3 regions of the Novacetimonas sp. GS1 genome follow, and region 2 is predicted to be linked to each of the others. Evidence: riboswitches for the same ligand, from Rfam matches in the RefSeq annotation. Region 2 holds a riboswitch; each other region holds the start of a gene.
What was found. A riboswitch is a leader RNA that binds a small molecule or an ion and turns the genes downstream of it on or off. The one in region 2 is predicted to bind cobalamin.
Positions count from the first base shown of each region.

Region 1: it holds a riboswitch for cobalamin, as region 2 does, so the genes downstream of both, FYB92_RS10580 (aromatic ring-hydroxylating dioxygenase subunit alpha) here and FYB92_RS04195 (CbtA family protein) in region 2, are expected to answer to the same signal.
Region 3: it holds a riboswitch for cobalamin, as region 2 does, so the genes downstream of both, FYB92_RS10600 (TonB-dependent receptor domain-containing protein) here and FYB92_RS04195 (CbtA family protein) in region 2, are expected to answer to the same signal.

Region 1 covers NZ_VSZP01000001.1:2,381,396-2,388,752, reverse strand. The annotation lists gene FYB92_RS10590 (iron ABC transporter permease) at 1-850, shown strand, start outside; gene FYB92_RS10585 (ABC transporter ATP-binding protein) at 847-1,605, shown strand; cobalamin riboswitch at 1,773-2,014, shown strand; gene FYB92_RS10580 (aromatic ring-hydroxylating dioxygenase subunit alpha) at 2,206-3,288, shown strand; gene FYB92_RS10575 (acetate uptake transporter) at 3,477-4,085, shown strand; gene FYB92_RS10570 (metallophosphoesterase) at 4,418-5,539, shown strand; tRNA gene FYB92_RS10565 (tRNA-Ser) at 5,926-6,017, opposite strand; gene gatB (Asp-tRNA(Asn)/Glu-tRNA(Gln) amidotransferase subunit GatB) at 6,118-7,357, opposite strand, start outside.
Region 2 covers NZ_VSZP01000001.1:931,009-938,365, reverse strand. The annotation lists gene FYB92_RS04210 (EAL domain-containing protein) at 1-237, opposite strand, end outside; gene FYB92_RS04205 (1-acyl-sn-glycerol-3-phosphate acyltransferase) at 510-1,619, opposite strand; gene FYB92_RS04200 (extracellular solute-binding protein) at 2,103-3,374, shown strand; gene FYB92_RS04195 (CbtA family protein) at 3,738-4,472, opposite strand; adenosylcobalamin (AdoCbl) riboswitch at 4,518-4,694, opposite strand; gene FYB92_RS04190 (peroxiredoxin) at 5,451-6,041, opposite strand; gene FYB92_RS04185 (lytic transglycosylase domain-containing protein) at 6,084-7,202, opposite strand.
Region 3 covers NZ_VSZP01000001.1:2,389,117-2,394,126, reverse strand. The annotation lists gene FYB92_RS10605 (carbohydrate porin) at 87-1,706, shown strand; cobalamin riboswitch at 1,946-2,165, shown strand; gene FYB92_RS10600 (TonB-dependent receptor domain-containing protein) at 2,286-4,376, shown strand; gene FYB92_RS10595 (ABC transporter substrate-binding protein) at 4,378-5,010, shown strand, end outside.

The sequences.
Region 1 (7,357 bases), 1.5 Mb from region 2:
CGTGGCGCAACTGCGTCTGCCGCGCACCCTGTTGGCCATTATGGTGGGTGGCACACTGGGCCTGTCGGGTGCGGTCCTGCAGGGATATCTGCGAAACCCGCTGGCGGACCCCGGTATTCTGGGCGTATCGGGTGGGGCGGCACTTGGTGCGGTATGCGTGTTTTATACCGGCCTCATGCAGCTTTCCATTGCGGCCCTGCCGCTTGGTGGCCTGACGGGGGCCCTGTGCGCGGCTGCCGTGCTGATGGGGGTGGTGGGGCGTGGCGGGACACTGGTGCTTTTACTGGCGGGGGCGGCACTCAGCAGTTTTACCGCCGCGCTGACGGCGCTGGTGCTGAACCTTGTCCCCAGTCCGTATGCATCCTTTGAAATCATGCATTGGCTTATGGGGTCACTGACTGACCGGACCTTTACCCATGTCTGGATCTGCCTGCCCGGTGTGGTGTGTGGCACGCTGTTTATGCTGTCCTGCGCACGTGCGCTCGATGCGCTGGCGCTGGGTACGGATGTGGCGGAAAGCCTTGGGTTCCGGCTTCATGCTCCATGGGGGATACAGACGCGCGTCGTGCTTGGCGCGGCTCTTGCCGTTGGGGCGTGTGTGGCGGTTTCCGGTGCGATTGGCTTTGTGGGGTTGGTGGTGCCGCATCTGTTGCGCCCGTTGACGGGGCACCAGCCTTCACGCCTGCTTGTGCCGTCCTTTCTGGGGGGCGGACTGTTGCTTCTGGCGGCGGATATGGTTGTGCGCCTGGTGGCAAGCGGGCCTGAACTACAGCTTGGCGTATTGACGGCATTGGTTGGTGCGCCGGTTTTTTTCGCCCGTGTCATCATCCTTAAAAGGAGCAGCCCATGAGCTTGCTTCATGCGTGCGGCGTCTCGCTCAGACGGGGGGAACGGGCTGTCGTTTCCGCCGCTGCCCTGACCCTGGAACGGGGGCGGGTTGTGGGCCTGATCGGACCGAACGGGGCGGGGAAAAGCACGTTCATGCGTATGCTTGCGGGGTTACAGACCCCCGATTGTGGGGAGATCCAGCTTCTTGGGCGTGACATGGGGCAGATCCCCCCCGCAATGAGGGCAAGGCAACTGGCCTTTATCCCGCAAGATGGTGGAATGCCGCCGCCGATGCCCGTCCGTAATCTGGTGGCACTTGGGCGCCTGCCACATGGACAGGCCAACATGCATGCGATAGGGCATCCTGCGGTGCAACGTGCGCTGGAGGCAACAGGCCTGCTGGACCTGTCTGCCCGTCCGGCCTGTCATCTTTCGGGTGGAGAGCGGGCGCGTATGAACCTCGCGCGTGCGCTGGCGACCGATACGTCTGTTGTTGTGGCGGATGAACCGATTGCCGCCCTTGACCCTGCCCATGCCCTGTCCATGATGCAGCTTTTCCGTGAACAGGCCGCACAAGGTAAGGGGATTGTCGTTGTGTTGCATGATCTGGTGCTGGCGACGCGGTTTTGCGATGAACTTGTGCTGATGGATGATGGCTCCATCATTCGACATGGCCCTGCAACACAGGTGCTGGATGATGATATCATGCATGCAGTGTACGGGGTAACGGTCAGGCGGATCGGGGATGCTGTCATTCCGTGGGAACTCCGTCGATAAGGCATCTTGATGTAATCCGGGCTGTTTTTGTACGAATCCGTTATTTCCCCGGATTATTGTTTGCAAAAACCTTTCAGGACATTTGCGGGGCAGGGACTGATCTGCGAATGCATTTCGAAAAAATCTTCAGGATATCTTGCATCTGGCGGAAAAATGCAGGCACTATCAACTTCTATCAAGTCGATGGTCCCGTGCGAGCGGGCTAACAGGGAACGCCGTCATGCTCCGGCCGGGTCATAAGCCCGGGAGCCAAGTCGGAGGCTGCTCCCGCAACTGTAGGCGGTATGTCGCCGGTTCATTTACCCCCATGGGGTAGGTCACTGTTTCCACGATCAAGGGAATGGGAAGGCAGGAACCGGCAGGCCATGATCCGTGAGCCAGGAGACCTGCCATCGTCATTTGCCAAGCCGTCGGACGGGATGTGCCGAAGGCGGGAGAAGCCTATGCCCATCAGGCAGGAAGCCACGTGCCATGGCGATATGGCAGGTAACGCATCCACGCGTTGCAGTTTTATGAAAATCATACGAAAAATAACGTCTTTTCTGACTGCGCCACCCCAGGTCCCGTGTGGCCGATATTGTGGGAGGCATTGAAGCGAGTATGGCACGGATTATATCGGACATAACCGCGCCGGTGCGGATGCCGCGTCTGCCCCATGATATCCGGCGTGTGCGGAGTAACCCTGATTTCTGGTATCCCGTTGCCTGGTCGCGTGAACTGCGTCGGGGCAGGGCGATCGGGGTACGTTATGCAGGGCAGCCGATTGTCGTGGTCAGGCCAGAGGCCGGTGCGATCTTTGCGCTTGATGATGTCTGTCCCCATCGTCAGGTTCCTCTGAGCAAAGGAGATGTATGTGGGGATTTTGTGCGCTGTGCATATCATGGGCTGAAATATAGCCGACGTGGACAGTGTTTTTCACCGGATATGAAAATCGAAGATGATCTGCCCCGACTGCGCACATGGGCCTGTCAGGAAAAGGACGGGCTGATTTTTGTTTTCATGGGACCGATGGAAAAGTCCGATAGTGTGCCTCTGCCGGATATTCCACGTGTGCGCGATCCGCATTATCGGACGCGTCGTTTTGGAAAAATTGTGAAATGCCATTACAGTTTCATGCATGAAAACCTGATGGACATGAACCATCAGGTCCTGCACAGCCGTCTGGTCGGAAGTATGAAACCCCGGTTCCTGGGCATGGAACGTGGTCATGATTTTGTGGAGGCGCGCTATACCTTTGCGCGTATGGCCGGCAAGCAACCCCTGAGTGAAGCCCTGATTTATGGGCAGCGTCGGAAAGAAGGGCGCAATTTTGCCTATCGCGATGTCATGACCATCCGTACGCAATATCCATATCAGGCATTGCGGATCGAGACGCAGGGCGTTGAGGAACCGGTCATGGACCTGTGGATTGCGTATGTGCCGCAGGATCGCGAGGAACAAACCAACCGTGTCTTTGGACTGTTGTCCATACGCCGGTTGAAGGTTCCGTTCATACTGGATCTGGCATGGCCGTTGCTGGTTGCCTTTACGGAACGTGTCTTTGCTGAGGATCGCGAAATTGTCGAACTTGAACAGCGGGCATGGCAGGAGCAGGGCGGTGATCGGAATCAGGAAGTTTTTCCGGTTATCATGGCCTTGCGCCAACTGCTTGTCCAAAATGGGATAAGTGCGCAAACAGCCTGAAATCAGGAACCAGGGTCTGGTGCAGCTTTTCCCCCAGGACTTCAGGGGGGGCTGCCATTTGAAAGGCGCGCGTCCGCCAGACCCTTTGTCGGGTTTTATGAATGGGTTATTTCCTGACGTTCTCTAAGATAGATTTTAATATGCCGGGTCGGGCTGATCGTGACATGTTTTGTCATGATTTATCCGCCATGGAATGGAATTGCGGCATGACCCATAATTCGGCAAAAGCAGATCCTGCCCCGTTGGGGTTGATGGGGTTTGGCATGACCACTGTCCTGCTTAACCTGCATAATTCAGGCATCGTTCCCATGGGGGGAGCTATTCTTGCAATGGGATTGGTGTTCGGCGGGGCGACGCAGTTTGTCGCCGGCCTGCTGGAATACGGAAACAGAAATACATTTGGCATGACGGCCTTCATGTCTTATGGCGCTTTCTGGCTGTCCCTCGTTGTGTTGCTGTTCTTGCCGCACTGGGGATTGGTGGCACCCTCATCACCTGCCTTGATGGGCAGCTACCTGCTGATGTGGGGCCTGTTTACTGCCATTATGACGATTGGCACGCTGCGTGCCTCGCGCATGCATCAGGTGGTGTTTTCCAGCCTGACAGTATTGTTTCTGCTGCTCGGCCTTGCCGAAATCCTTGAGCAGCCCATGTTGACGGTTATTGCCGGATATGAAGGATTATTTTGCGGGTTCAGCGCCATTTATCTGGCGGCAGTGGAATTGCTCGCAGCACAACCGGGACACGTCGCAGCTCCTGTTGCAGTTATGGTGCCGCCTGCCGAGGTTGCAGCCTGATATTGCGGTTCCGCAAACCTGTTATGGGGCAGCACATGCCCGATGATGCCCCATGACTGAATATAACCGCCCTTCGGGGCGGTTTTTTTTTGGATATGCCGCTATATCAAGGGGCTGACGGTTACGCGTATATATGTGCTTGATCGCGCGTATCCTGCGGCGCCATGGGCATAAAAACGCGCAGATGCCCGGGGATAAGTTCTCCTGAAACGGCCAAGCCTATGGCATAATATATAATTCTGGCACCCCGCAGGTATTTTGCGCATATGCGTGGCCCGTATGCAGGGGGCGAAACACGTTCCCTATGTCCCAATGCAAGGATATGGATTGTAATGCGCCTTATTGTTTTTGGTTTGCCCCTGCTGATCGTGATCCTGAACTGGCTGTGGCCTTTGCCTCTACCTTTTGGGGTGAAAATGCTTGCGGCTGCACTGGTGGTCGTGGCGGCACTTTATCACTACTGGTCCCGGCTTTCCTCGGGCTCAGTCTTTGCACCGGAATTTCCCCGTCCTTTTGTTATTCTGTTCAATTGGGCCTTCGGGGCGCTTCTCTTCCTTACGCTATTGCAGGTCGTGCTTGATTTTGGTGCGCTGGCTGTTGCGTTGGTAACATGGCAGCCGGTTTATATTCCTGTCGGTGCGCGGGCGGCGGTGGGGGGAATTGCCGGTGGGCTTGCTGCGATTGGTGTGGCCAATGCGATAAGGGTGCCACCGGTCAGGGACGTGACTGTCACCATTCCCGGCCTCTCGCCCTTGTTTGACGGATATCGGCTGCTTCAGTTGACCGACATGCATATCAGTCGGCTGTTTCCTGCAAGTTGGGCTGCATCGGTTGTGGAGCGCGCCAATGCGACCGGTGCGGACATGATTGTCGTGACCGGAGATTTTATTGATGGATCGGTCGCCATGCGCTGTGCTGATGTGGCGCCGCTTGCACGACTTCATGCGCCGGATGGCGTTCTGGCAATACCGGGCAACCATGAATATTTCTTCGATTATGATGACTGGATGCACCACCTGTCGGAATTGGGGTTTCATATGCTGCTTAACCGGCATGTGGTTATCACAAGGGAAGGGGCCGAACTGGTATGCGCTGGTGTGACTGACCGCTCGGCACCAGGGCATGGGCAGGCTGGTCCGGATCTGGTTGCTGCCCTTGCAGGTTCTCCCGCTGGTGCGCCGGTTGTGCTGCTTGATCACCAACCTGGTGATGCACATACCGCTTCCAAGCTGGGCGTTGCCCTTCAACTGTCGGGGCATACGCATGGCGGGATGATTTTCGGCCTTGATCGCCTTGTTGCACGTGGGAATAGCGGTTTTGTGTCTGGGCGTTATGATCTGGGTGGTATGACGCTGTATGTCAGTAATGGTACCGGATTGTGGCCGGGATTTGCGCTGCGGCTTGGCAGGCCATCTGAAATTACCCTTTTCCATCTGCGGGCGGATAATGCGTAAATCTCTTTGATATGATGGGGATGGTGGTCTGCTCGTTGTAAAGGCGCATCGGGAGGGCGAAGGGATCATGCTGTGCCGGATGTATTTGGACGGCCCTGACAGTCGGATCACCAGCGCCGCAAGCGCATTCCCCGCAGATCATCCAGAGTGATGATGGCAGGCCGCTGCTCTTTTTCGAGAGGCTGAAAAGCCCCTCAGCATTGGAGAGCTTGTAAAATCCGTCTTTTGGCTTTGCACGCGCGGATCGCGGTATCCGTCGGCATGAATACCCCATCGTATCTGTCCTTCGGCGGCTTTCCATGCCGTCGTATGTCAGATCAGAAGGCGATAAAACGGCAGACATCCCGAGGGATCGTTAACTGCTGTCACTGTATGTCAGGGGAAATTGGCGGAGGGGATGGGATTCGAACCCACGGAACGAGTTACCCCGTTCAGCGATTTAGCAAACCGCCGCCTTCAGCCTCTCGGCCACCCCTCCGCCGGGGAAAAGCGTATATTTCTACACGGCGTTTGCAGCGCTGCTTGTAGCTGGTTCCGGCAGCGCCGTCAAACGTTCAAATGAAAAAAATATCCAGTTTTTACAAAACCTTTTTCAGCGCCTCGTTCACGAGGGCCGGATTGGCCTTTCCGGCCATGGCTTTCATCACCTGTCCGACGAAGAATCCGAACAAACGATCCTTGCCACTGCGGTATTCTGCCACCTTGTCAGCGTGCTTGGTCATGATGTCGGCAACCACCGTATCAATGGCCCCCGTATCCGTGACCTGCTTCAGGCCCTTGCGTTCGACAATATCAGCGGCGCTGTCACCGGTCTCCAGCATATCTTCGAAGACTTCCTTGGCGATCTTGCCGTTGATCGTGCCGTCTGCGACAAGGTCCAGCATACCGCCAAGTGCCTGCGCTGAAATCGGGCTGTCGCTGATATGGCGACTGCTCTTGTTCAATGCCGCGAACAGGTCCCCTGTAACCCAGTTGGCCACCAATCGCCCATCACGACCACGGGCCACGGTTTCATAATAATCCGCGATCGCCTGCTCCGCCACCAGGACATTGGCATCGTAATGTGGGATTTTATATTCTTTTTCAAAGCGGTCGCGCTTGTCATCGGGCAGCTCCGGCAGGCCCTTTTCCAAATTACGCACCCATTCTTCCCCGATCACGAGCGGAAGCAGGTCCGGATCGGGGAAGTAGCGGTAATCGTGGGCGTCTTCTTTGCTGCGCAGGGATCGGGTCTCGTTACGTGACGGGTCGAACAGGCGCGTTTCCTGATCGACACTGCCGCCTGCTTCCCATATCTCCACCTGCCGCGCGGCTTCGACCTCGATGGCATGCATGACATACCGGATCGAATTGACGTTCTTGATTTCGCATCGTGTGCGGAAGGGTTCATCCTTCTTGCGTACGGAAACGTTGACGTCCGCACGCATGGAGCCTTCCTCCATGTTGCCATCACAGGTGCCAAGATAGCGCAGGATCATGCGCAACTTGCGCAGGTAGGCACCAGCTTCCTCGGGGGAGCGGATGTCAGGTTCGCTGACGATTTCCATCAGCGCCACCCCCGCGCGGTTCAGGTCGATGAAGGATCGGGTCGGGTCCTGGTCATGCATCGACTTGCCGGCATCTTGTTCCAGATGCAGGCGTGTGATCCCGATATGGCGCACTGTCCCATCGGACAGTTCGATTTCCACCGTGCCTTCCCCCACGATGGGGTGGGTGAACTGGCTGATCTGGTAGCCGGTGGGCAGATCGGCGTAGAAATAGTTTTTCCGGTCAAAACGGCTTTGCAGGTTGATGCGCGCCTTCAGGCCCAGGCCCGTG
Region 2 (7,357 bases):
GTTCAGCCCGGTCTTGCGGTTATGGGTGATGAAGCTGTCATGGTCCTTGCGATAATCGAGCGGGACAAGGCAGCTTACATTACGGCCAATCACGTCGGCGCGCGCCAGACCCCACATACGTTCCGCCGCAGGGTTGAAGAAAATGACGCTATTGTGCTCATCAATGATGACGATGGGGTCAATCGCCTGTTCCATGGCAGGCAACAGAATCTCGGCGTTAATCTTGGGCTGACTCACCACGCTCTCCAGCTCGCCCGTGCGGGCGGCCCCACACGTTTCAGGTTTCACATCATCTCGCACGGCCCGAAGGGATGGCCCCATGCCCGCACAGCCAGACGGCTGCGTTTTCAGACCGATATTTCCCGCCATGCGCCATGCATGAACGGACCCACATCATGCCCCACGATATCCGCTGCGCGGATGACGACACATGATATGCCTCAATGTTTACGATGTTTACAATATTTACGCGGTATTATTTTACACTGCGCGGCATGCATGCCGCACATTCAGGGGGTATGAAGATCCTGTGGCAGCAGGCCGCCAAGCGGGCGGCAGGCATATTCGCACGCCGCGGGGTCCTGTTCCGCGTTCTGCCGCAATTCGGCCGCACCCTGTGATACGGCGCGCCAGGCCGCCTGCGCCAGGGCCTTGCGGCTGGGGAAATCATCGGGGTCGAGCGCCGGGTGCAGCATGACAGTCGCCCGCATGGACCGCCATTTCACCAGCTGCCACACATGGGGGCCAAGTTCCATATCCCCATACCATGCAAAGACCGGGCGACGGGCACGGTTGACGGGCACCCCCTCCAGCCGGTCATACACCACGGAAACCGGCTGGATCAGTGGCGTCATCCCCGGCGGATGCTGGCGCATGGCCTCGGCCTCCGGCGTGTTTTCACGCCCGCGCGGAATGCGGGGCAGCTTTGCAATCGCAAAGAAGGCCGACATGAACGGCAGCACGCGCGACCCGTCCGACGACGTTCCCTCGGGGAACAGTACAAGGTTGTCGCCACCAATCAGGCGATCCATCATTTCATCGCGTTCGCGGCCGGTCGTGCTGCGCTGGCGACTGACGAAGATGGTCCGTCCAATGCGCGAGACGAGGCCCATAATGGGCCATTTCTCGATATCGCCCTTGGCCACGAAGTTCGAGGGCAGCACGGTGCCAAGCACCGGCACGTCAAGCCACGATGAATGGTTGGAGACATAGATCACAGGCCGTTCGCCGCGCGCACGGGCACGCGCGCCGCCCACGGACCCGGCCCTGCGCCCGATGACGCGGATATTCATGGACAGCAGGAAGCACAGCCCCCCCCAGACAAAGCGCGTCCAGCGGATTTTCGCCGTGCCGGGCACCAGCAGCAACACCGCCTCGAACCCGACCGACAGCGGCACCCACACCGTAATGGCGGCAAGGCGACCGATCCCGCGCGCGGTGCGTGCGCGTTCACGCCATGGCCCCTGCGGATGGATGCGCAGCGCCGCGATATCCGCGACATCGCGCGACGTCACGGGCGCAAGGGCACGACGCTCCCGCGTGGGGTGCGGCTGGGGCGTGGGTGTGGTGGAGGTATCGCGACGTCGCAGGATGCGGCGCTTAATGAAATCGGCAATCATGCCCTATCCATAGATCGGTGGGACAGACCGCGCCGACTGGCGTCGCGATCACTGTGGCAGGACCGACCCGCGCGGCCTGCACCGCAGTGCGGGTGCGCGCCGGCCTTGTATCGTCCGGCCCTTCGTCGGACGTAGCCCCCACCTCCCGGCGCGTCAAGTACACCCACCCCCGACCGGGGGCCATGGGACGGGGATGATACTTTGCGTAACGATAAGAGCAGGGCGCAACGAGAAGGGCAGGCGGCGATGGTTCCGTAAAATATTTTTTTGTCACATCCTCCATATCCCGCATTATCAGGCTGGCATTATCAGGTATGAATGACACGGTTACGCGATCACGCATCGCGGCCCCACACCCTCTTTGGCACGCCCTGCCATGCCGCGGGGCCTCTCGTACTCCCCTCTTGCCCTGTATGCCCTTTGCCCTGCGTGCCCTTTACCCTGCGTGCCCTGCGCCCCCAACCAGCCCAAGGAGTGCCCCTGATGTCCGGATGGTCCGGTTACGGCCTGTTATCCGCCGCCACGGCTGTTCTGCTTGCCACCACGCCCCTTGCCTGCCATACGGCCCGGGCGCGCGATGATGTGCTTAACATCCTGACAAGCTGCGACCACGAGGACCCGGAACTGCTGCGCCCGTTTGAACAGGCAAACGCCGTGCAGGTACATTTCCGCGACATCGACACCGTCGCGGTCGAATCCGTAATGTCGGTCATCCAGCAGGCGCAGCCCGGTGACTGGGACCTTGTCGCCACGGACGAGGCAGAGTTAATGCCCATGGCGCGCAACGGCATGCTGATGCCACTGGATGCGGCGGATTTCCCCACCACCGGCATTCCCGCCGCCGTGGCCGACCCACAGGCGGGATCGTTCGACGGGCACCTGTATGCCGTGCCGGAAAAATTCGGGTATTTCGCCCTTGCCTTCGATCAGGCGAAGGTATCGGCACAGGCATTGTCCGATATCAACGAAATCTGGAAGCCAGAGTATCAGGGCCGCATCGCGATCTATGATTCCTACCTGCCTGTGATCTCCTACGTCGCGCTGGCGCTGGGGAAGGACCCCGCGCAGCTTGGCGCGGAAGACATCCCCGCATTGCAGGCAAAGCTTGTCGCCCTCAGGGCGAATGCCGCCATCGTGGGCGACATGGCCACGACACAGCAGGCGCTGGCCGATGGGCAGGTGGATATCGTCGTGGGGGGCGGCGCATGGACCACGGCAGGCATCGGCCATGACGGCGCGGTGCAGAAGGGACAGCCCGCCGCCGCTGCCGTACAGGGCGCCAACAGCGATGGCGATGATGCCGATGCCCCGCCCCTGCCGCCCGGCGCGCATCCCCCCGCGCAGGCAGACGCCGCGCCTGTTCCTGCCGCGGCCGCGGCTTCTATCCCTGCGCAGCAGGCGGCGACGCCGGTGCTGTCGGCGCACCCGACCCTGACCTATCTCATTCCCCGGCAGGGCGCGTTGCGATGGCAGCAGGCGGTGGCGGTGCTTTCATCCTCCCAACGCAAGGACATGGCGCTGCGGTTTGCAAAATACCTGCGCACGCCGCAGGCACAGGCGCACCTTGCCACCTCCTCATGTTACTGGGGGATGCCGGCGGACATGCGCACGCCGCTCGACCCCGCGATCAAAAATGCCCTGCATTGGGAAGACCAGCCGGCACAGATCGCGGCGACACGCATGCTGCCGCAGCTGTCACCCGACATGCGCCACAGGTTGCAGGCCCTGTGGACCAGCGTGATGCAGGCCCCGTAAGACCAGACGCACGGATCATGGCAGGTGGATCATGGTGGACAGATCATGACGGACAGATCATGACGGGCGGCAGATCCCCTCCCCCACGATGATCGTCCGCAGCCCTCAGGCAGGATGGCCCTGATACCCTATATAGAGGCTGTTCAAAAAGTCAGTCTTGATAACATACTGAAATTATAAAAGTTTTTGGTGAAGCTTTTTCCAAAAAGCTTCAGAAGACGCCGCCTTACTTCGATCGAAAGGCGGCACCCAAAAACTTTTCTTTTTCATCAATGAGTTGTTTTCAAACGCTCTCGTAAAAAAGGCGTCGCATTTTCCAAAAATGCGACGCCAGCAACATCCCCGGCAACCTGTCCGGTCGCCTCAGCCGCGCACGACCCCATGGTGGCCGTGCAGTTCGGGCATACGGTCCACCAGCAGGCCGAACACAAGGCCCAGCGCCCCCCACAACACGACCTGCATGCCAAGGGCGGCCTCGCGGAAATGCCACAGCAGGGCGGCGGGGAAATCTGCCGGGACCTCGTTGATCGTGGGCAGCGCCAGTTGCAGCACCGTCACCAGCACGACAAACAGCGCACAGCCACACAGCCATGCGGACCATGCCCCCAGACGCGCCAGCAGCGCCCGTCCCGCCAGCACCGACAGGATCATCGCACAGAGCGAGAAGACGACCATTTCAAAATAGGTCGCGGTGCGTTGCCCGATTGTTTCGGGGTTCCCCACGGCGGGCGGGTTGGCGGGATATTTCAGGTCGGGCACCAGCACGACCGCCACGAACCCCGCCACCGCCAGCAACAGCGCCAGCATCCGTGGCGATACCTGTCCCACACGGCCAAACGCCACCGCAAACGCCAGCGCGAATACCCCCCCATACGCCGCGCCATACATGACGGACGCCGTCAGCAACCCGATGGAGGACTGCACCTTGCGGCTGACCAGTTCTTCTTCTGGCGGTTCACCTTCGGCCGCATCATGCGCGGCCTCGAACGCGATGGCGCGATCGACCTGGGGTTCGCCGACAATCCGCGCGAAGCCAAAGGCGAGGAACGCCGCGAGAATCCCCGCAAGCATACCGCGCAGCAGGACACGCCCGGCCATCAGGCCCGCACCGGCAAAGGGAAAAGGAAGGGAATATGCATATTCATGACTCCTGCGGGGAAATCGCGTCCCCGATGGATGGAAGAAAGGATATCATGCAAAGTATCTGGCTTGGCAGGGTGCGCGCATCGACATGATGCCATGCATGCCCGCATTACAGTGGCGCGACCGCACCGGATTTTCACCGGCTTCCTTTGCATGAAAGGCCCGTTTTCATCGCAGGGCGCACCGCACAAGTCAATGCGGGGCAAAGCCGCCCCGTCGCGCCCTGCACAGCGCATCCCCAACGGAACATCCCCAACAGGGCATCCCAAAGCCTGCATTCAGGACAGCGCATTCGGAACAATGCATCTTGGGCAACGCATTCTGGGCAACACATCCCGAACAGCCATCCGGGATGACCCGCCGATCAGGTGACAGGCAGGCGCGTGAACAGGCGCACCCTCCGCGCCCGCACATCACGCCATGCCGCGTTTACGGAAAAAACGCCGCAGGATTCTTAGAAGCTGTTTGAAAAGTCATTCTTGATAACATACTGAAATTATAAAAGTTTTTTGTGAAGCTTTTTCCAAAAAGCTTCAGAAGACGCCGCCTTATTTCGATCAAAAGGCGGCACCCAAAAACTTTTCTTTTTCATCAATGCTTTGTTTTCAAACACTCTTCTATTCATGAATCTACTGGAACTGTTTGAAAACATCCCCTTGATAATGGAAGGGGAAATTCCAGACGTTACTTTAACATTTTGAAAATACGACGATTTTCAGGACATCTCGGAAAATCTTTACCAAGAACTTTCAGGATCCCAGTGGTATATGGGGACAGATTTTACAAACAGCCTGCTCGGGAATGATCGAAATGTCCGGGCGCTGCCTGTTTGTAAAAAGGCAGCGCCTTTACACGGGGCCGTAAAAAACTTCAAAAAAACCATTGCCGTTTCAATCGGTTGCTGGTCCTGACGTTTCAAACGATCTCCTGTATTCAGGGGGCCGGGGCATGTCCCGCGCGCCATGCCCTGATCGCCTCGAGTGTGCGACGGACATGTTCGTCAGGCGAAAGCGCGCTGTAGGTAAAGATGATCTTGCCATCGGGGGCGATGACATAGGACGTGCGGCTGGCGTAATGGACCACCGGCATGCGTGAATCATACAGCCGCGCAATCGACCCCGACGGGTCGGATGCGACGGGGAAACGGCCATGGCATTCGCTGACGGAAAAACGGTCCAGCGTCTTGAGATCATCCATCGACACGCCGATCACGCTGGCGCCAAGTGCGTGGTAACTGTCCATCGCATCCGCGAATTCATGTGCCTCTATGGTGCAGCCACGCGTAAAGGCGGCGGGGTAGAAATATACCACCACCGGCCCGTTACGCAGCGCATCGGCCAGATGAAAGCTGAACTCCTTGCCTGCCTGCGCGGCGGGGGCGACGAACATCGGCGCATTGCTGCCCGCGGGCAGGGCGGCGCGCGCGGTGGACCATGCGACAATCCCGGCAAAGGACAAAACCCCCACCAGTGGCACGATAATACCCGTCCACGACCATCGCGGACGCCTGTAGAAATATTTCATTCACTTCATCCCGTCATGCATCGTGCGTCATGCGTCGTGCCCTCATGACCCGGAAATCGGTCCCATGACCTGACAGGCATGACTGCCCAGTTTCTGGCACGCCTGCAACGCGCTGGCATGCGACAGGCCCAGCAGGCGGGCGCGATAGACACGTCCCCGCCCCGCCGTGACCGAATCAACCTGTTCACGCGCGCCATGCAGCGCGGCGTTGGCGCGGGCATGCTGCAATGCCTGCAACGCCTGTCCGCGCGATCCATAGGCCCCGACCTGCACCGCCCAGTTGGCGGCATCCATGACGATGGTGGGATGCGCGCCCACCGCCGACATCGGCAACTGCCCTGCTCTGGCGCGCGCGCTCCATGCCGCACGGACGGCCGCACTTTCAGCCGACGGGGCCTCGGCCACCTGCAATGGCTGGTCCGCGCCGATCACCTGCCGCCCGCCACGCCCATGCCGGGTGCTACCCTGCGCGCGGGCCTGCGCGCGGGCCTGTGCCCTGGCCTCGATCATCAGGTCGGCCTGTGAACGGTTGACCGGCGACACACCGGCGATGCGCGGGCCGATAAAGGCCACATATTCGCGTGTTTCACGCGGCAGCGTATGGCTGCGGTCAAGGAAATCATCCAGACGCCCCGGCCCGCTGTTATAGGCCGCAAGGAACCCCGGCGAGCCATAGATGTCATACATCTGGCGCAGGTACGAAGTGCCGGCGATGATGTTGTCATGCGGTTCATAGGCATCCGGCCCAAGGTTGTAACGCCGGCGCATCTCGTCATAGGTGGGGGGCATGAGCTGCATCAGCCCCATTGCACCGGGCTGCGACGTCACGAACTGCCCATTATGGAAAAGCTGCCCGCCGGATTCACGCTGCATCACCGCACGTATCCACAGTTCGGGCACATCGAAACGCTGCGCCGCCTCGGTAATATACGGCCCCCACGGATCTTCTGGCGGACCGGGCGGGGTATAGTTCTGGCGCGCGCGGGCGCGATAGGCGTCGGCTTCCTGCATCATCTGCGCATCCGACATCGCGGCCTCGTGCGGTTTACCCGCGCAGGCCGCCAGCGCCACCAGCAGCGCCAGCGAAAGCCACCGCCCCGCCCGCGAACATGACCGCGAAAGGGGCCAGGCAGGAATTTCCGCCAGAAGCGAAGATGACATGGGCCGCTGTTATCCTGTTGCGATGGTCCGGCACGCCGGAAAGGGTCCACCATCGCGATGAAATGGCGGCGCCCCCTTGTACACCACCCCACAGGACCGATGCAACGCCGTCAGCCCTGCCCTGCGTGCCCCATGACCGGGGGGGGGGCGGTGCA
Region 3 (5,010 bases), 1.5 Mb from region 2:
TGCAGGTCGGTTTCCCGGTCGGGGGCTGGCGGCATCTGGAATTGTTGCTTTTTTTACCAACACTGCCACCTGACAGGCTCCTTTTCATGATCTATTTCCGCTCCCCCTGCGTTTCGCGGCGCAGGGTCCGTGCATTTTTTGTCAATTGCACTCTGGCAAGCAGCGTTGCCGCATATTCACATGCCTATGCTCAGGCCCCCCAGACCCAGATTGAGGAAGACCGCGCCCGGCTGGGCAATTCCACACCATTGGTGGAACAGATTGACCCCGCGACCGTGCGTGATTCACAACGCGCGCAGGCTGATGCGCAGGAAAAGGCTGCCGGGGATGACAGGCTCGACACCAGCGGCAATCTGCTGGGCGATATGTGGGGGGCACGATCATGGTTGTACAGGCATGGTGTCACTTTTGATATTCAGGAGGTTGATGAAGTCTGGGGCAATGGCACAGGCGGCACGCCGTCGTCCAATGATGGTGCATCAGGTTCGGGCACCGGTCCGGCCTATGACGGTGTGACCATGCCGACGTTAAGCATTGATACTGAAAAGCTGTTTGGCCTGAAGGGCGGATTGTTCAATGTCAGTGCGTTGCAGACACGCGGGCGTTCAATCTCGCAGGATCATCTTGCCAATTTCAATCCCATCAGTGGCTTCGAGGCTGATCGCTCCACCCGCCTGTTTGAATTATGGTACCAGCAATCCTTTTTGAATGGGAAACTGGATGTAAAGATCGGTCAGCAGGATCTTGATACTGAATTCCTGATCAGTGATTATGCATCTCTTTACCTGAATTCAAACTTTGGCTGGCCGATGGCGCCTTCGGTCAACCTGTATGGCGGTGGTCCGTCATGGCCACTATCCTCGCCTGCCGTTCGCGTCCGTTACCGGCCAAGCGAGAAGTTCACCTTCATGTTCGCGGCTGCCGATGATAATCCGCCAGGTAACCGTACCAATTCCTTTGCCATACAGAATGGCGGTAACGGCGCGGATCCGACAAATCAGGTCACTAATGATGGCAGCGGGACACAGTTCAACATGGGCACAGGCGCCCTGCTGATTACTGAATTGCAATACGCACTGAACCCACAGCCGGCTGATATGTCGAATGTAACCAAGGATCCGGGCTTGCCGGGTGTGTACAAGTTGGGTGGGTATTATGATACCGCAAAATTCCCCGATTATCGCTATAACAACATGGGCAAGCCTCTTGGTGGCGCTGATGACAGCACCGGGATTCCGCGCTGGGACCGCGGGGACTGGATGGTCTACGGCATCATTGACCAGATGATCTGGCGTCCGTCACTGACCTCGGCCCGGTCGGTCGGGGTGTTTGTGCGTGCCACGGGCAATGGTGGCGATCGTAACCTGATCAGCTTTGCAATGGATGCAGGCTTCAACCTGAAGGCCCCATTCCGTGGCCGTGCCAATGACACACTCGGGCTGGGCTGGGGGATTGGCCGCGCCAGTTCGGGGGAGCGTCAGTTCGACCGCAATGTGGCACAGACTGGTACTTACAGCCCGGTGCAAGGGAATGAAAATCATCTCGAACTGACCTATCAGGCGCAGGTAACTCCCTGGCTGGTTATGCAGCCGGATTTTCAATATGTATGGCATCCTTCGGGCGGGGTGCGTGATTATGGTGTCTCCTATAACCGTCATGTTGGTAACGAGGCCATTTTCGGCCTGCATGGCAGCATTACATTCTGATTTATGATGATAGATGCTTATATATGAAGATTATAGGAAATTAAGAATCAGGTGCGTGGCATGCCTCAAGCGGCATGGTCTTTTTTAAGTCCATGTCACGACAGGATGTTTCTTGCCATGTCGTGCGACTGCGTCGTGTTCAGGGGATATCCTGAATGCCGGGAAATATAATCCAAAATGATAATGATCGTGACAGGGTATCACAAAATTGAATCCTGCTTGACAAGCATTGTTCATCAGATCAGAACAGGTGCGACGGTTCCTTCTGCCGGAGGGATTAAAAGGGAACGAAGTGCGGAATTACCATCCAATGCTTCGGCTGTCCCCGCAACTGTAAGCGGTATGTCTTTGCATTACCGGATGTAACGGTCCGGGCCACTGAAAACCACGGTTTTCGGGAAGGTTATGCATGATGCCAAGCCGCAAGCCAGGAGACCTGCCGTCCTTAGTGGTTGCGACCGGGAACTGTTGGGCGGGGCGTCCTGGCGGTGTGGTGTTACGGGGTTTCGCACGGATCGAAACCTGGGGTGGCAGCACGCTCTCGTGGCAACGATGATGTGACCGCGAGACCTGGATTCTATGATATTTTTTCGTAATCTTCTGATTGCCTCGACCATGTTCGTTACAATACGGGGCGGCATCGCGTATGCTGATGATCTGGGCGGGCAGGTAAAACCGCCAGCAACCGGTTATGTCGTGCAGGATAAGAAATCCCGGGTTGTCATTTCACCCGGAGGGGACGGGATTCCAGAACTTATCAGTGTCAGTGCCGCGCGGCGGCCGACTGCCGTTGATGATATCGGCACCAGCATGACCATCATCACCGAAAAACAGATCCAGACACAGCAGCGACGCAGCCTGACGGATATCCTGACGCGCCAGCCGGGCCTGAATGTGGTACAGACGGGTGGCCCTGGGGGGGCGTCCTCTATTTTCATGCGGGGCAATAATGCGAATGAGGTCAAGGTCCGTCTTGATGGCATGGATATCAATGATGGCAGTTCGGCATCAGGCGCGTTTGATGCGGGGCAGTTCGTGACTGATGGTATGGGGCGCATCGAAATCCTGCGTGGTCCGCAAAGCGGCCTTTACGGTGCGGATGCCATGGCGGGCGTGATCGACATCACCACGGCGCAGGGGGAAGGACGATTCAGACCATTCGTCCGTGTCGAAGGGGGCGGATACGGTACTTTCAACCAGACTTTTGGCGCGCGCGGCAGCAAGGGGCGTTTTCATTACAATGTTGAACTTTCCCATTACCGTATGGATGGGTTCAACAATATCCCTGCCTATATTGAACGGTATTACGGCGCCGACCGACAACAGCGACACGAGGGCAACCGCAATGACAACCGGGGGGCCAATATCCGGCTGGGATATGACATTACCCATAATTTTGACCTTGGCCTGACTGCACGCCTTATACAGAATAATAACCATTCCTATTCATTATATGACCTGCAAAGCGAGAACGCTTATGGGGACAGGGGTGTGCGGGAACAGAACAGCCAGAATGAGGCCATCTTGCGAGGAACGGCGCATCTGGTTTCCTTTCATGGCATGTTCGATCAGGTACTTGGCCTTGGATACATGACCAATCGCAACCGCTGGACAGAGGCAGGCACCAGTGATGGTAGCCCCATAAATCCCGATCCTGATTATTACCGTTCCAGCCGGTTGAAAGTGGATTGGCACGGAACATTCAATTTAAAAAAATATGGACAGTTCTTGATCGGGGCGGAACATTTCCACGATACGTTCAATACCAGCCATACCGCCGCCAGCATGTGGGACAGCGGATATAATACATCCGCCAGCATGGATACGACCGCGGGTTATGGACAGTATCAGGGGAATTGGAACCATATTCTGTATGGTGCGGCCAATATTCGTTATGATGCCAACTCACGTTATGGCAACCATGTGACGTGGCGTGTTGCCCCTGCGATCCATGTGCCGGGAACCGGCACCATTATCAAGGCCAGCGCCGGTTCGGGTTTTCATGGCCCATCGCTATATCAGCTATTTGCCAATCAGGTGGGCGCCGGATATTCGGAAAAAGGCAATCAGAACCTGAAAGCCGAGCAGTTGATCGGTTATGATGCGGGGGTGGAGCAGAAATTGCTGCACGATCATCTGAATTTTGGGGCAACATGGTACGACAACAGGGTCCGGAACCTGATCCAGTCTTCCGTATCAGTGGATTCATCGTATAATTATACCTATTCCTATGCCAATGTTGCCAAGGCCCGGATGTATGGTGTGGAAGCTTTCCTGAACTGGAAGGCATTGAATACCCTGGAATTCAATCTGAGCTATACTTGGACACATGCCCGCGATGCAACGGACGGCGCCGAGCTTCAGCGCCGTCCCCAGCACAAGTTCAATTTCAATACGACATGGACACCAATCCGCGACCTGACATTTTCGGGCAATATCCTGTATACCAGTGCCTGGCGCGATGTGCCGGTCATCGGCGGGGCGACATGCAGCGTTTGCGCCAGGGGGCATGGATATTTCACCATTGATGTGGCTGCCAATTATAAGGTCAACCGCTATGTTTCCGTTTATGCCCGTGCGGACAACCTGTTGAACCGCCAGTTCGAGGACCCGATTGGCTATCTGCAGCCCGGTCGTGCCGGTTATGGTGGTTTCATGCTGAATTATTGACATGAAAAGGATGCTTGCGGGATTTGTCGCCGGGATGCTTGCCTGTGTCCCGATGGCGGCACGGGCGCAGCCTGTGGCGCGTGTGGTGTCGCTCAACCTTTGCACGGACCAGTTGCTGCTGTTATTGGCCGCACCGGGACAGGTCGTGGGGATTACACCACTGGCGCGCGACTGCTGGAACGCGGTATTGTGCGCGCAGGCCGCGCGCGTGCCAGTGATGCGGCCCACCTCGGAAAATGTCGTGGCCGCCCATCCCGATGTCGTGCTGGGTGGTGTCTATACAGCGACGTTGGCCATGCAGGCTGCACGGGAAAGCGGGGCGAAGGTCATTACCCTGCCACCAGCAAAATCACTGACGGATATCGCCTCACAGATCATGATCGTGGCGAGTGCGATTGGTGTGCCCGAACGTGGGCGTGAACTGGCTGGCGCCTTTGCGCTGCGCCTTGCCTCCTTTCCATCGGGACGGTCTGCCACCGATCCCACGGCTGCGGTCTATGCCGCCAACGGGTTCGTAACCCATGCGGGTTCGTTGCCTGATGATGTCCTTGCCCATGCGGGCCTGCGTAATTATGCAACCGTCATGGGGCATGAAGGGTCTTCACGCTTTCCTATGGAGGTGCTGATCGCGCAT